DNA from 3 places in the Pseudomonas sp. MF08875 genome. Region 3 is predicted to be linked to each of the others. Evidence: riboswitches for the same ligand, from Rfam matches in the RefSeq annotation. Region 3 holds a riboswitch; each other region holds the start of a gene.
What was found. Region 3 has a riboswitch for cobalamin ahead of AC19YT_RS03345 (CbtB domain-containing protein). Riboswitches for the same ligand answer to the same signal wherever they lie in the genome.

Region 1: linked by a shared signal. The riboswitch ahead of cobO (cob(I)yrinic acid a,c-diamide adenosyltransferase) and the one ahead of AC19YT_RS03345 (CbtB domain-containing protein) in region 3 are both predicted to bind cobalamin.
Region 2: linked by a shared signal. The riboswitch ahead of AC19YT_RS06725 (ABC transporter substrate-binding protein) and the one ahead of AC19YT_RS03345 (CbtB domain-containing protein) in region 3 are both predicted to bind cobalamin.

The regions. Positions count from the first base shown of each region.
Region 1 is NZ_JCBCUW010000013.1:96,588-101,126, forward strand. Features, by position in the region: gene AC19YT_RS10055 (class I SAM-dependent methyltransferase) at 1-553, shown strand, start outside; partial or broken gene AC19YT_RS10060 (PQQ-dependent sugar dehydrogenase) at 550-1,863, opposite strand; gene AC19YT_RS10065 (hypothetical protein) at 1,928-2,512, opposite strand; cobalamin riboswitch at 2,668-2,897, shown strand; gene cobO (cob(I)yrinic acid a,c-diamide adenosyltransferase) at 2,976-3,587, shown strand; gene AC19YT_RS10075 (cobyrinic acid a,c-diamide synthase CobB) at 3,581-4,539, shown strand, end outside.
Region 2 is NZ_JCBCUW010000008.1:99,268-103,806, reverse strand. Features, by position in the region: gene AC19YT_RS06735 (OprD family porin) at 1-1,032, opposite strand, end outside; gene AC19YT_RS06730 (hypothetical protein) at 1,064-1,225, shown strand; gene AC19YT_RS06725 (ABC transporter substrate-binding protein) at 1,237-2,253, opposite strand; cobalamin riboswitch at 2,399-2,602, opposite strand; gene AC19YT_RS06720 (acetyltransferase domain-containing protein) at 2,756-3,925, shown strand; gene AC19YT_RS06715 (hypothetical protein) at 3,941-4,342, opposite strand; gene AC19YT_RS06710 (urea carboxylase-associated family protein) at 4,464-4,539, opposite strand, start outside.
Region 3 is NZ_JCBCUW010000004.1:42,775-47,313, reverse strand. Features, by position in the region: gene cobN (cobaltochelatase subunit CobN) at 1-1,324, opposite strand, end outside; gene cobW (cobalamin biosynthesis protein CobW) at 1,328-2,395, opposite strand; cobalamin riboswitch at 2,497-2,706, opposite strand; cobalamin riboswitch at 2,775-2,998, shown strand; gene AC19YT_RS03345 (CbtB domain-containing protein) at 3,121-3,315, shown strand; gene AC19YT_RS03340 (CbtA family protein) at 3,327-4,028, shown strand; gene AC19YT_RS03335 (cobalamin biosynthesis protein) at 4,025-4,450, shown strand; gene cobM (precorrin-4 C(11)-methyltransferase) at 4,523-4,539, shown strand, end outside.

The DNA.
Region 1 (4,539 bases), on a different contig from region 3:
GCCCATGGCCCGCTGGCAGGTGGCGCCCGAGCAGGGCCAGTTCCTTGCCTTGCTGGTGAAACTGACCGGCGCCAAGCGTTTGCTGGAAGTGGGCACCTTCACCGGCTACAGCGCGTTGTGCATGGCCCAGGCCTTGCCGGACGACGGCACACTGCTGTGTTGCGACATCCCCGGCGACTACAACGCCACCGCCCAGGCGTATTGGCGGGAAGCGGGCGTGGCCGCGCGCATCGAGCTGCGTCTGGGCCCGGCCCTGGAAACCCTGGAGCACATCGAACGCCAGGGCTTGTGCGGCAGCTTTGACTTGATGTTCATCGACGCCGATAAAGCCAACTACCCGGCTTACCTGGAAAGCGCCCTGCGCCTGCTGCGCGGCGGCGGCTTGGCGATTTTCGACAACACCCTGTGGAGCGGGCGGGTGCTGGAGGCCCACCCGCAAAGCGCCGACACCCTGGCCATCCAGGCCCTGAACCTGGCCTTGAAGGATGACCCGCGTGTCGATCTGTCGCTGTTGCCGGTGGGCGATGGTTTGACCTTGTGCCGCAAGCGTTAGCGCGCTGCGGTTACCCGCCACACCTTGTTGCCTACATCATCGGCCACCAGCACTGCGCCTTGCCGGTCGAGCGCCACGCCCACCGGGCGGCCCATGGCGTTTTCCTCGGTGTCGAGGAACCCCGTCAGTAAATCCACCGGCGGCCCGCTGGGCTTGCCCGCGTTGAAGGGCACGAAGATCACTTTGTAGCCACTGTGGGGTTTGCGGTTCCACGAGCCGTGCTGGCCGATAAAAGCGCCGTGGGTGAAGGGCGCCGGCAATTGGCTGCCCGTGGCGAAGGCCAGGCCCAGGGACGCGGTGTGCGGCCCCACCGCATAATCCGGGGCGATGGCCTTGGCCACCAGGTCCGGGTTTTGCGGGGTGACGCGCTCGTCTACATGCTGGCCGTAGTAGCTGAAGGGCCAGCCGTAGAAGCCGCCGTCGCGCACCGAGGTGATGTAGTCCGGCACCAGGTCGCTGCCGATTTCGTCCCGCTCGTTGACCGCCGTCCACAACGCACCGCTGTCCGGCTCCCAGGCCAGGCCGTTGGGGTTGCGCAGGCCCGAGGCGAATATCCGCGCCTTAGCGCTGGCGCGCTCGACTTCCCAGATCGCCGCGCGGCCTTCTTCTTTCTCCAGGCCGTTTTCCCCGACATTGCTGTTGGAGCCCACCGTGACGTACAGCTTGCTGCCGTCTTGGCTGGCGATGACGTTTTTGGTCCAGTGGTGGTTGAGCGGCCCGCCGGGCAAATCCACCACCTTGCTGGCCGGCGCTTCGATGCGGGTCTGGCCGGCGGTGTAGGGGAAGCGCAGCAGGCGATCGGTGTCGGCCACGTAGAGGTCGTTGCCCACCAGGGCCATGCCGAACGGCGAGTTGAGGTTGTCCAGGAACACCGTGCGGGTTTCGGCGACGCCATCGTGGTCGGCGTCGCGCAGCAGGGTGATGCGGTTCGGGCTCGGCACGGTGGCGCCGGCGCGGGCCATGATTTTTTCGCTGATCCAGCCGCGCAACCCGGTGCTGTCCTCGGGTTTGGCCGGGGCGTTGGTTTCGGCCACCAGCACGTCGCCGTTGGGCAGCACGTAAAGCTAGCGCGGGTGCTCCAGGCCTTCGGCGAACGCGGCGACCTGGGTGCCGGCCGCCGCCACGGGTTTGCCGCCCGCCGGCCAGCCGATGGCCGGGGCGACGTTGACGGTGGGGATCAGGGTTTTGTTCGGCGCCGGCAGGCGCGGCGACGGCCCGGTGCCGTCGGAAACTTGCAAGGTGGACGTCTCGCCGCAGGCAACCAACCCGGCGGCGAGCACAACGATAAAGGCGGAGCGAGGCTTGAACATGGGCATTTCCCTATGAGTACGCGGCGGTAAGCATAGGGCAGTGGGCGCGGCGCGGGGTTCAACCTTATCCGCGAGCCTCTTTGAACAGCACGGCGATGCCGGGTTGGTAGTTGCCCGCCTCGTTGCGCAACTTGCGGTAGGCATAGGGGAAGTACCAGGCCACGGCGCAGCTGTACTCCTTTTGCAGGTCGTCGACCATGTCCTGGAGTTCTTCGGGGGTGGCGCTGTGCTGGGTTTTTTGCGGGGCGACGAACAGGCAGCCCAGCTTCAGGTCGCTGGGGTAGCTGATGCGGCGGGCGGCGCTGGTGATATCGAGCAGGGCCTGCTCCAGGTTCAGGTGGTTGATCTGGGGCCAGCGCTGGCTGGCTTGCACGTAGGCCCATTCGTCCTTGCTGGCGATGTACAGGTCGGCGCGGGCATTGCGCTCACCGTTTTCCAACTGCTTTTTGGTGGGCGCATGTTCCAGGGTGACCATTTCGGCCATCCAGGCTGCGGCCGAGAGCAGCCCCAGGTTGGCCCGCTCGTCTGACCAGTACGGCGCCTTGTTGTCGCCGCGCACCCGGTTGTAGCGATCGATGCAGTCAAACCAGCGCTCCAGCATCGGTCGCAAAAATTCCAGCTTGGGGTTGCTGATAATCATGCCTTGCATCGTTCACTCCCTTGAGTCGATCGTGTTTGGGTTATGGCTATTTGATATCGCCGCTTCCAGCCTGGCACAAGATTGGCGCCCGTTTATTGACCCATCGCAGTCAATCAACCCTGGCGGCCCCGGGTTTCATTGACGCTCCACCCCCAACCCTCTAACCTTCGCCGCTTGTTTCAGGTGCCCTGTGGCCAGCGGTCGACAGGGTGAAACAGGGAAGCCGGTGAGTGCGTGCGCCAAGCGCGCGGTCACGATCCCGGCGCTGCCCCCGCAACGGTAAATGAGTCAAGGCTGTGCTTTTTGCCACTGTGCCCACCCGGGCATGGGAAGGCGCACCGCCCGGGGCAACCCACTCATGAGCCCGGAGACCGGCCTGATCCATCCAACGGCATCACGGTGGGCGATGCCAGGCTTGTTGCCGTCCTTTATTCCTGCCCGCCGTTATCCAGCCCCAACGGAGAGCTGCCCCATGACCGATTCCCCCGAACGCGACGAGCGCCACCTGGCGCGCATGCTGCGCAAAAAAGCCGTGATCGATGAACGCATCGCCAACTCGCCCAACGAGTGCGGCTTGCTGCTGGTGCTCAGCGGCAACGGCAAGGGCAAGAGCAGCTCGGCGTTCGGCATGCTCGCCCGCGCCATGGGCCACGGCATGCAGTGCGGCGTGGTGCAGTTCATCAAGGGCCGCAACAGCACGGGCGAGGAGTTGTTTTTCCGCCGTTTCCCCGAGCAGGTGCGCTTTCACGTGATGGGCGAAGGCTTCACCTGGGAAACCCAGGACCGCCAGCGCGACATCGCCGCCGCCCAAGCGGCGTGGGCGGTATCGCGCCAGTTGCTCAGCGACCCGGCCATTGGCCTGGTGGTGCTCGATGAACTGAACATCGCCCTCAAGCACGGCTACCTGGACCTGGACCAAGTGCTCAGCGACCTGCAGGCCCGCCCGCCGATGCAACACGTGGTGGTCACCGGCCGTGGGGCCAAGGAGCAAATGATCGAGCTGGCCGACACCGTCACCGAAATGGGCCTGCTCAAGCACGCCTTCCAGGCCGGCATCAAGGCGCAAAAAGGCATCGAATTGTGAGTGTGCGCCAGTGCCCGGCCGTGCTGATTGCGGCGCCGGCGTCCGGCCAGGGCAAAACCACGGTCACCGCCGCCCTGGCGCGCCTGCATCGTAACCAGGGGCGCCAGGTGCGCGTGTTCAAATGCGGCCCGGACTTTCTCGACCCGATGATTCTGGAGCGTGCCAGCGGTGCGCCGGTGTACCAACTGGATATGTGGATGGTGGGCGAGCAGGAAAGCCGTCGCCTGTTGTGGGAAGCGGCGGGGGAGGCCGACCTGATCCTGATCGAAGGCGTCATGGGCCTGTTCGACGGCACGCCCTCCAGTGCCGACCTGGCGCGCCACTTCGGCGTGCCGGTGCTGGGCGTGATCGACGGCACCGCCATGGCCCAGACCTTCGGCGCCCTGGCCCTGGGCCTGGCGCGCTACCAACCGGACCTGCCCTTTGCCGGGGTGCTGGCCAACCGCGTCGGCACCCTGCGCCATGCGCAACTGCTCGAAGGCAGCCTCACCGAAGGCCTGCGCTGGTACGGCGCGTTGTCCCGCGAGACGGGCATCGAGCTGCCCAGCCGCCACCTAGGCCTGGTGCAGGCCAGTGAACTGAACGACCTCGACCTGCGCCTGGACGCGGCCGCCACGGCTCTGGCCAGCAGTTGCGAAGTGGCCCTGCCGCCCGCCGTGGCCTTCGCCGCGCCCCAGCCGGTGGTTGCCGAGCCGTTGTTGGCCGGCGTGCGCATCGCCGTGGCGCGGGACGAGGCGTTCGCCTTCACCTATGGCGCCAGCCTCGACCTGCTGCGGGCGATGGGCGCCCAGTTGCACTTCTTCTCACCTATTCATGACAGCGGGTTGCCCGAGGCCGACAGCCTTTACCTGCCCGGCGGTTACCCGGAGTTGCACCACGTCGCGTTGGCGCAGAACACGCCGATGCTGGAGGCTATCCGCGCCCACCACCGCGCGGGCAAACCGTTGTTGGC
Region 2 (4,539 bases), on a different contig from region 3:
CCAGGATTGCTCGTTCGGCGCGTTGAAGTCCGAGAGCTGCACGGCGTTGCTGATGAAAATCGCCCCACGGGTGACGTAGTCGAATGGCGTGTCGCCGCGCACCTTCTGGTAGCCCAGGCTGAAGGTCTGCGGGCCGCTGGTGTAGCCGGACATCAGGCTCCACGTGGTGTTGTCGATACGTCCCGACAGCGCCCGGCCCTCGTCGGTGGTGCGGTACAGGTTGAGGTTCAGCGACAGTGAGCGGGTGGGGCTCAAGGCGTGGCTGAACGTGGCGCCCAGGTAATGCTGGTTCCAGGTATCGGCATAACGTGAGGTGTAGAGGCTGGCGCTCAGGCCCGGGGTGGCGCTGTAGACCACGCCCGCAAGGTCGAAGGCGTTGCCCTGGCGGCCATTGGAGTAATTGACCACAAAGCCGCGGTCGTGGCTCGAGGCATTGCGGTCGGTGCTTTCGGTGAAGTGCCCACCCAGCAGTTTCACCCCGGCCCATTCCTGGCTGGTGAGGAACAGCCCGGTGGCGGTTTCCGGCAGGAGGCGGCTGTCGGAGGAACTGAATACGGGGGTTTTCACCCGTTGTTCGCCCCAGGCCAGGGTGGTGGACGACACCCGCAACTTGAGCGCGGCGCCGCCACGGCTGAAGCTGTTTTTGGGGTGGCCGTCGTGGTCCAGCCCCAGCAGCCGCGCCTTGCCCGCGCGGCCGCCACCGCTGTCCAGTTGCAAGCCTTGGTAAGCGTGGGCATCGACGCCCACACCCACCGTGCCCTGGGTAAAGCCCGACTGCACGCTGCCCATCAGCCCGTAGGCCCATTCTTCGCCGTAGCCATTGCGCTCGCTGCGGGGTTTGTAGGCGTTGCGCGCGCCGTTGCTGCGGGCGCCGTGACGGTACTCGCGTTGGTCGTACACGCTGCGGTTGAGCAGGGTCCAGGTGCTGTCTTCGACAAAACCCTTGGCCTGTTCCTGGGCGGACCCGGCGTTGGCCAGGGTGCTGTGGCCGAGCAAGGCGACGGGCAGTGCCAGCGCAGTGATGTAACGCATCGGGGTGGTCTCCAGGAAGGGTTAAAGAGGCGTGGAAGCGCAGGATCTGCGCGCCATCGCTGGGGTCGGTCAACCAGCCCGCGCCCCGAAGCTTATTGGCCAGGGTTTGCAAGACCATGGGCAGGCTGATGGCGGTTTCGCCCAGGGCCGCGCCGGCGATCACCGCCAGCACCAACAGGCCATGGCCGAGTAACCGGGCGTGTCTCATTTAGGCAACTTGAAGTGCTCAACAGCGCTGGCCAGCTCCTCAATGGCGCCGAACATCCGCGTGCTGGCGTTCATGCCGTGGGCGTCGATGATGACGATGCGGTCGTGCTTGACTGCGTCCATGTGGCGGGTCACTGGGTCGCTCTTGAGGAATTCCAGTTTTTTGCGGTAGTCGTCGGCGGGGTAGCGGCGCCGGTCCATGCGCGCAATCACCAGGATACTGGGGTTGGCCTTGGCGATGGTTTCCCAGCCCACGGTGGGCCATTCCTCGTCGGATTCGATCACGTTGCGCATCCCCAGGGCGCTGAGCATGAAATCGGGGATGCCCTTGCGGCCCGCCACATAGGGGTCGATGCCAAGGTCGGCGCTGGAAAACCACACCACTGCGGAGACGTCCCGGGGGTGCTGCTGGCGCGCCTGGGCCACGGCGTTGGCCAGGCGATTCTTCAGGTCGCTGACCAGGCGCTGGCCGCGGTCCTCCACATCGAAGATCTGTGCAAGCTCGGTGATGCTCTTGTACAGGCTGTCCACGCTGAAGGCCTTGAGGCGCGTGCCATCGGCGCCCACCAGGTTGTCCTTGCCTTCGCAGTCGGAGGGCAGCAGGTAGGTAGAGATCTTCAGTTCATGGAACTGCTCGCGGGTGCCGACCGCGCCTTGGGGCCCAACCATCCACTCCAGGTCCACGGCCACCAGGGCGGGGCGCTTGCCGATCACCGCTTCAAAACTGGGTTCGTTGTCGGCCAGGCGTTCGACCTTGGCATCCTGGGCCTTGAACTGCGGCAGCACTTCGTTGAACCACAGCGAGGTGCCTACCAGTGTGTCGCCCAGGCCCAGGGCGTAGAGCATCTCGGTGCCGGATTGGCCGATGGTCACGGCCTTGGCCGGCGCCTCGCTGAACGTCAGGGGCACGCCGCAGTTGTTCAGGTGCAACGGGTATTCGGTGGCACTGGCGCACAGGCTCAGCGAGGTCAGGCCGAGGCCGGCGAACAGGGCGTTGAGGTGGGGCAGTGACATGAAATGCGATCTCCATTGGAACCGGTGCACGGGCAGGGCACGGCCTTGGAAAACACATCCCTCAAACGCTGCCGCCAGGGCAGGGTAAAGCTGAAAACGCATCGAAAACCGCGTGCGGATGTCCTTTCCGGACACCCCGCCGGTTAGTGTTTGCTACGGGCCGGCAGGTGTTCTGATTGGCGCTTCGCGGTCCGCCAGCGGCCTTCCCGGGAGGTTTTCCGGTGGCGTGCGTGGAGGCAGGGGGCTCGGCGCCTACAGTTGCGGGGGCAGTTCCGTTTCAGCGTGGCTTACGGCGCGCTGGGGGATTCCCTGTCAGTTCCTTGCGCCAACCGGCGGGCGGCATGTTAGTTCATCGATACGCATTCAACCAGCGGCGGGGCAAGTGTATGGCCGTGATTGCGCGGTGCATTGCGCTAGCTTGTCATGTTATAAGGTAACGGTTCAAGCTTTTCATCGACCGCTCTGGCGAGCGGGTTTCCTATCATCCCGTTGCGAATACTCCATGACCCATACCCCTTCACCCGCTGTTAGCCCCCCGATTTCACGTCTGCTGTCCATCGATGCCCTGCGTGGGCTGGTGATCCTGTTCATGCTGCTCGATCACGTGCGCGAAACCTTCCTGCTGCACCGCCAGGTCGGCGACCCGATGGACATCGCCAGCACCGAACCGAGTCTGTTTATCAGCCGTACCCTGGCCCATTTGTGCGCCCCGGTGTTTGTGCTGCTCACCGGGTTGTCGGCGTGGTTGTACGGCGAAAAATATGCCGGCAAGGCTGATGTCGCGGCGTTCCTGTTCAAGCGTGGGTTGTTCCTGGTCCTGCTGGAGCTGACCTTGGTGAATTTCGCCTGGACCTTCCAGTTCCCGCCCAGCGTGATCTACCTGCAAGTGATCTGGGCCATCGGCCTGAGCATGCTCGCGCTGTCGCTGCTGGTGTGGCTGCCACGGCCGGTGTTGGCATTGCTGGCGGTGGCGATCATCGCCGGGCACAACCTGCTGGACGGCGTGCATTTTCCCGTGGAGTCGGCCTTGCACGTGCCGTGGGCGATCCTCCACGACCGTGGCTGGCTGGCGTTTTCTGCGGATTTGCGCCTGCGTACCTCTTACCCGGTATTGCCGTGGATCGGCGTGATCGCCCTGGGCTACGTGCTGGGGCCGTGGTTCAGCCGCAGCACGCCGGTGGCGGGGCGCCAGCGGCGCTTGCTGGGCTGGGGTGTGGCGGCGTTGCTGGGGTTTGTGCTGGTGCGCCTGGCCAACGGTTATGGCGAAAAACCCTGGGCCGTGGGCGACACCGCGCTGCACACCCTGATGGGCTTTTTCAACATCACCAAGTACCCGCCGTCGCTGCTGTTCCTGACCTTGACCCTCGGGCTTGGGCTGCTGCTGTTGCTGGCCTTCGAGCGGGCCGGCCAGCGGCGGTGGCTGCTGCCGTTGACGGTATTGGGCTCGGCGCCGATGTTCTTCTACCTGCTGCACCTGTATGTGCTCAAAGCCTTGTATCTATTGGCGGTGGCGGCGTTCGGGCTGAACCAGGGCAGCTACTTTGGCTTCGACTCCATTGGCGCGGTGTGGCTGATGGCGATGGCCCTGGCGCTGGCGGTGTACCCGCCAGTGCGCTGGTTCTCAGCGCTCAAGGCCAGGCGCCGCGACCTCGCCTGGCTCAAATACCTGTAGCCCCTACGGCACGGCTCAGGCGTCGCGCAGCAGGTCGTTGGCGTTGAGCAGGCTGTAGGCGATCTGCGGGTTTTTTTCCAGGGCGCGGCGGATAGCGGCAGGGATGGTCTGGCGGGTTTTGCGGCACAGGCCTGGGGTGTCGTCGATCTGGATCTGGATGCCGCGCATGCTGCGCACTTCATTGAAACCGGGGGCGACCTGCACGCGGATGCCGAGCAACTGGAGCATTTTGCGCTGCATGTGTTCCAGGTCGTCCAGGCTGTGCAGGTTTTCCAGGCGTTCGAGCAGGCGTTTTTCTTCGGCCCGGGTCAGGCTCAGGATCGGCAATTGCAGCAGTTCCTGCTCCGGCAAGCGGTCGCGCCCGCAGGTGCAGGCGCCGGGAGGGCAGGGTTGGCGCAGGTGGGCAGGCGTGGTCATGGGCAGCAGCATAGCGACTGGCGCGCGGCTTTGCCTATCACGGCGCCAGCGCACCGGGTGGCGCGCGTGCAACGCAGAGGCTGGCTGTGCCGGCCTCATCGTCAGGCGGGCGCCCAGGGCCTTACTTCTCCCACTCCGCCTTGGGGATCAGCAGGCCATGGTTGCCGTTGTAGGCGGCGCGTTGCGGCGGTTGCCAG
Region 3 (4,539 bases):
GGTCGTTGCTGACCCCGCCGAGCAACGCCTGAATCAGCGCCGTACCGCTGGCCGGCAGCTCCGCGGGCAGCGGATAACCTTGCGCGTGCAGGGCCCGCAGGATATTCAGCGCCGCCGCCGGGGTGTCCAGGCCCACGCCGTTGCCGATGCGCCCATCGCGGGTCGGGTAGTTGGCCAGGATCAAAGCGACGCGTTTGTCGCCGTTACCCAGGCGCGCCAGGTCCACCCAGCGCCGCGCCAGTTCGGCGACAAAATCCATGCGCTCGGGCTGGGCGCGGTAGCAGACCACATCGGATTGGCTGCGCTCGCTGCGCCAGGCCAGGTCCTTGAAGCTGATGGGGCGGCTGATGATGCGCCCGTCGAGTTCCGGCAAGGCGATGTGCATTGCCAGGTCTCGCGGCCCCAGGCCCTGCTCGCTGGCGCGCCACCCGGGCTCGTTGTCCTGGGCGCAAATGGCCTGGATCACCGGGATATCGCGGCGAAACGGGCGTAAATGGGGGGCTTCGGGGCTCGATTGAGCGAACCCGGTGGTGTTGAGGATCACCGCGGCTGCGGCCTCGTCCAACCAACCTTCCACTGCCGCCAGGCAACCGGGCTCCTTGAGGCTGGCCACCGCGATGGGTAAGGGGTTGAGGCCCGCCGCCTGCAAGCGCTGGCAGAACACATCGATGAACCCGGTGTTCGCCGCTTGCAAGTGGGAGCGGTAGAACAGCACCGCCGCCACGGCTTGCCCGGGCTGCCAGTCGGTATGCCATTGGCTTAGGCTGGCGTGGCCATGGCGAGGGTGGTAGATGGCGCTGCGCGGCAGCACCTGGGGCTCGCCCCACGAATAGTCGCGGCCCAGCCAGCCACTGGCCAGGCAGCGGTAGAAATCCAGGGCATTGCCCAAACCGCCCTGGCGCAAAAACTGCCACAGGCGATCGCGCTCGGGCGCGGCCACGGTGCTCAGGTCGCTCAGCTCCGGGTCGGGGCGGTCGTCCCCCGGCACCAGAATCAGTTGCACGCCGCGCTCGGCCAGTTGCACCAGGCGTTCGATGCCGTAGCGCCAATAGCCGATGCCGCCGTGCAGGGATATCAGGATGACCTTGGCGTGTTGCAGCACCTGCTCGACGTAGAGGTCCACCGAGGCGTGGTTCTGCACCTGCATCGGGTTGGCCAGGCGCAGGCTGGGGTAATCCTCGGGCAGTTGCCGGGCGGCTTCGGCCAGCAGTGCCAAGCTGGAATCGCCGCTGCACAGGACCACCAGTTCGGCGGGGGTTTGCCCCAGGTCGGCGATGTTGTCATCGGCGACGAAACCACCGGGTTGGGTCCTGAGCAGGTGCATGGGTCAGGCGCCGAGAGCGGCGCGCAGTTGCGCTTCGAGTTGGGCGGCATCCAGGTCTTGGCCGATCAACACCAGGTGGGTGGTGCGCGGCTCGTCGCTGCGCCAGGCGCGGTCGAAGTGCTTGTCGAAACGGCTGCCCACGCCCTGGATCAGCAAACGCATCGGCTTGCCCGGGATGGCGGCAAAACCCTTGACCCGCAAGATGCCGTGCTTGACCACCAACTCGTTAAGGGCGGCCAGCAGCAAGCTTTCGTCGGCCTGGGGCAGCTCGATGGAAATGGAGTCGAACGCGTCGTGATCGTGGTCATCTTCGCCGCCATCGCCGTGATGGTGGTCGTGGTGGCTGTGGCGCCCGTCGATGTGCTCTTCGGAACCGGCGCCCAGGCCGATCAGCACGTCCAGGGGCACGCGACCGCTGCTGGCTTCGATGATCTTCACCGCCGGCGGCAGTTCTTCGGCCACTTCCTGGCGCACGCGCTCCAGGTCTTGCGGGGCGATCAGGTCGGTTTTATTGAGGATCACCAGGTCGGCGCTGGCCAATTGGTCGGCGAACAACTCGTGCAACGGCGACTCGTGGTCCAGGTTGGGGTCGAGTTTGCGCTGGGCGTCCACCTGGTCGGGGAAAGCGGCAAAGGTGCCGGCGGCCACGGCCGGGCTGTCAACCACGGTAATCACCGCATCGACGGTGCAGGCGCTGCGGATTTCCGGCCACTGGAAGGCTTGCACCAACGGTTTGGGCAGGGCCAGGCCGGAGGTTTCGATGAGGATGTGGTCCAGATCGGCGCGGCGCGCCACCAGTTCGCGCATCACCGGGAAGAACTCTTCCTGCACCGTGCAGCACAGGCAGCCGTTGGCCAGTTCATAGACGCGGCCGTTGGCTTCTTCTTCGGTGCAGCCGATGGCGCACTGCTTGAGGATTTCGCCGTCGATGCCCAGCTCGCCGAACTCATTGACGATCACCGCGATACGCCGGCCCTGGGCGTTGTCGAGCATGTGGCGCAGCAAGGTGGTTTTGCCCGAACCGAGGAACCCGGTGACGATGGTGACGGGGAGTTTGGCCAGTGTTTTCATCGGATGCCCTTTGGCAAAGGGGGCGGGCATACGGGACGGCTGGCCGGGCGCGGGGGGCGCCAAGGCAGATTTCGCCACCGGATCACCCCGCCCGGTTGAATGTGAGAATCAGTGACGAGGCAGGTCTCCTGGCTGACGGTGGGCCAGTCCTTGGACTGGCATTCGCTGCGCCTTCCCGCTTGGCCCGAAGGCATCAGCAGTGGCGTGGCAGCGAACAGCACCGTTCACAGTTGCGGGGGCAGCCGCGGCATTGACCGCGTTCCCTTCTTAGCTTCGGCACGGGCCGAAGAACCTCGAACGCGCAAGGCTACGCAGTGCGTAGGGGCGGGTCAATGCCGGGCGCCTCGGGCATTTGACGCCCCGCCCTCGCCCATGCTCTCCTACGCACCTTGTTACAGGTGCCCTTGACAGGGTGAAACGGGAAACCGGTGGATCATGTGCTTTACTCAAGCCCTTGATGAATCCGGTGCTGCCCCCGCAACGGTAAGCGAGAGAGGAATCACAGCCACTGTGCCAACCGGCATGGGAAGGCGATTCCAGCAGGCCACGGCGCAAGCCCGGCCCCTCGCGAGCCCGGAGACCGGCCAGTGACACGACAGTGCGCCCCCACGGCCACTTTCACCCAACAAACCCGCGGTGGGCGGGCGCTGTCTGAAGCCCTGCGGGCCCGCCTCGCAGGGGTTTGCATGCGCTCGATCCGCCCTGACACCACAAAGGGAAGCGCCATGTCGATCATCAGCAGCACTCGCCATACCGGCACCGCCAGCAGCACCGCCACCTTGAGCCAACGCCTCACTGCCGCCATCGGCGCGTCGATTTTGGGCGCGTGCCTGGTGTATTTCGCCGGGTTCTCCCACATCGAAGCGGTGCACAACACCGCCCACGATACCCGCCACAGCGCCGCGTTCCCGTGCCATTGAGACCTGCCGCCATGATTAAGCGCATCGCCCAAACCGCAGGTTTCACCGGCCTGCTGGCCGCCCTGCTGCTGACCCTGCTGCAAAGCTTCTGGGTCGCGCCGTTGATCCTCCAGGCCGAAACCTATGAAAGCGCCCCGGCGGCCCAGGCCCATGAACACGCCGACAGTGGCGGCGCCGCCCACAGCCACGACGCCGAGGCCTGGGAGCCCGAAGACGGCTGGCAGCGCGTGCTGTCCACCACCGGCGGCAACCTGGTGGTGGCAGTCGGTTTCGCCCTGATGCTGGCCGGGCTCTACACCCTGCGCGCGCCCAACAGCACCGTGCAAGGCTTGTTCTGGGGCCTGGCCGGTTATGCGACCTTCTGCCTGGCGCCGACCCTGGGCCTGCCACCGGAATTGCCGGGCACCGCTGCCGCCGACCTGGCGCAACGGCAGATGTGGTGGGTCGGCACCGCCGCGTCCACTGCCGCGGGCATCGCCCTGGTGGTGTTCGGCAGGCACTGGGCGCTGAAGATCCTCGGCGCGGCGATCCTGGCCGTGCCACACGTGATCGGCGCGCCGCAGCCAGAAGTGCATTCGATGCTGGCCCCCGAAGCCCTCGAAGCGCAGTTCAAGATCGCCTCGCAACTGACCAATGCCGCGTTCTGGCTGGCCCTGGGCCTGATTAGCGCGTGGTTGTTCCGCCGCAAGGGTGGCGCCTCATACCCGGCGTGAACCGCCCCAGCCCGGCGCCGATCCTGGTGATCGGCCTGGGCTGTCAGCGGGGCTGCCCCGCCAGCACGCTGCGCGCGTTGCTCGACCAGGCCCTGCAAGCCCACCGCATCGACCTGGACGCGGTGCAAGCCCTGGCCAGCATCGACCTCAAGCGCCACGAACCGGGTCTGCTGGAACTGGCGGCGCAATTGGGCTTGCCGTTGACCTGCTTCAGTAGCGTGGAACTGGCCACCTATCAAGATCAACTGAGCCATCAATCTCAGATCGCTTTCGAGCGCACCGGGTGCTACGGCATCGCCGAAAGCGCCGCCCTGGCCCTGGCCGAGCGCCTGGCGCAAGAGCCCTCCAGCCTGGTGATTCGTCGGCAGAAATACGCCCAGGCCACCTTTGCATTGGCGCGGGCCACGCAAAAGCGCCGATAATCGCCGCCCCGATCATGAGCAATCTTCATCTGCAAGCCTGCTCGCCCCCCCTCTTTTGCCTAGGACACCGCCATGACGGTCTACTTTAT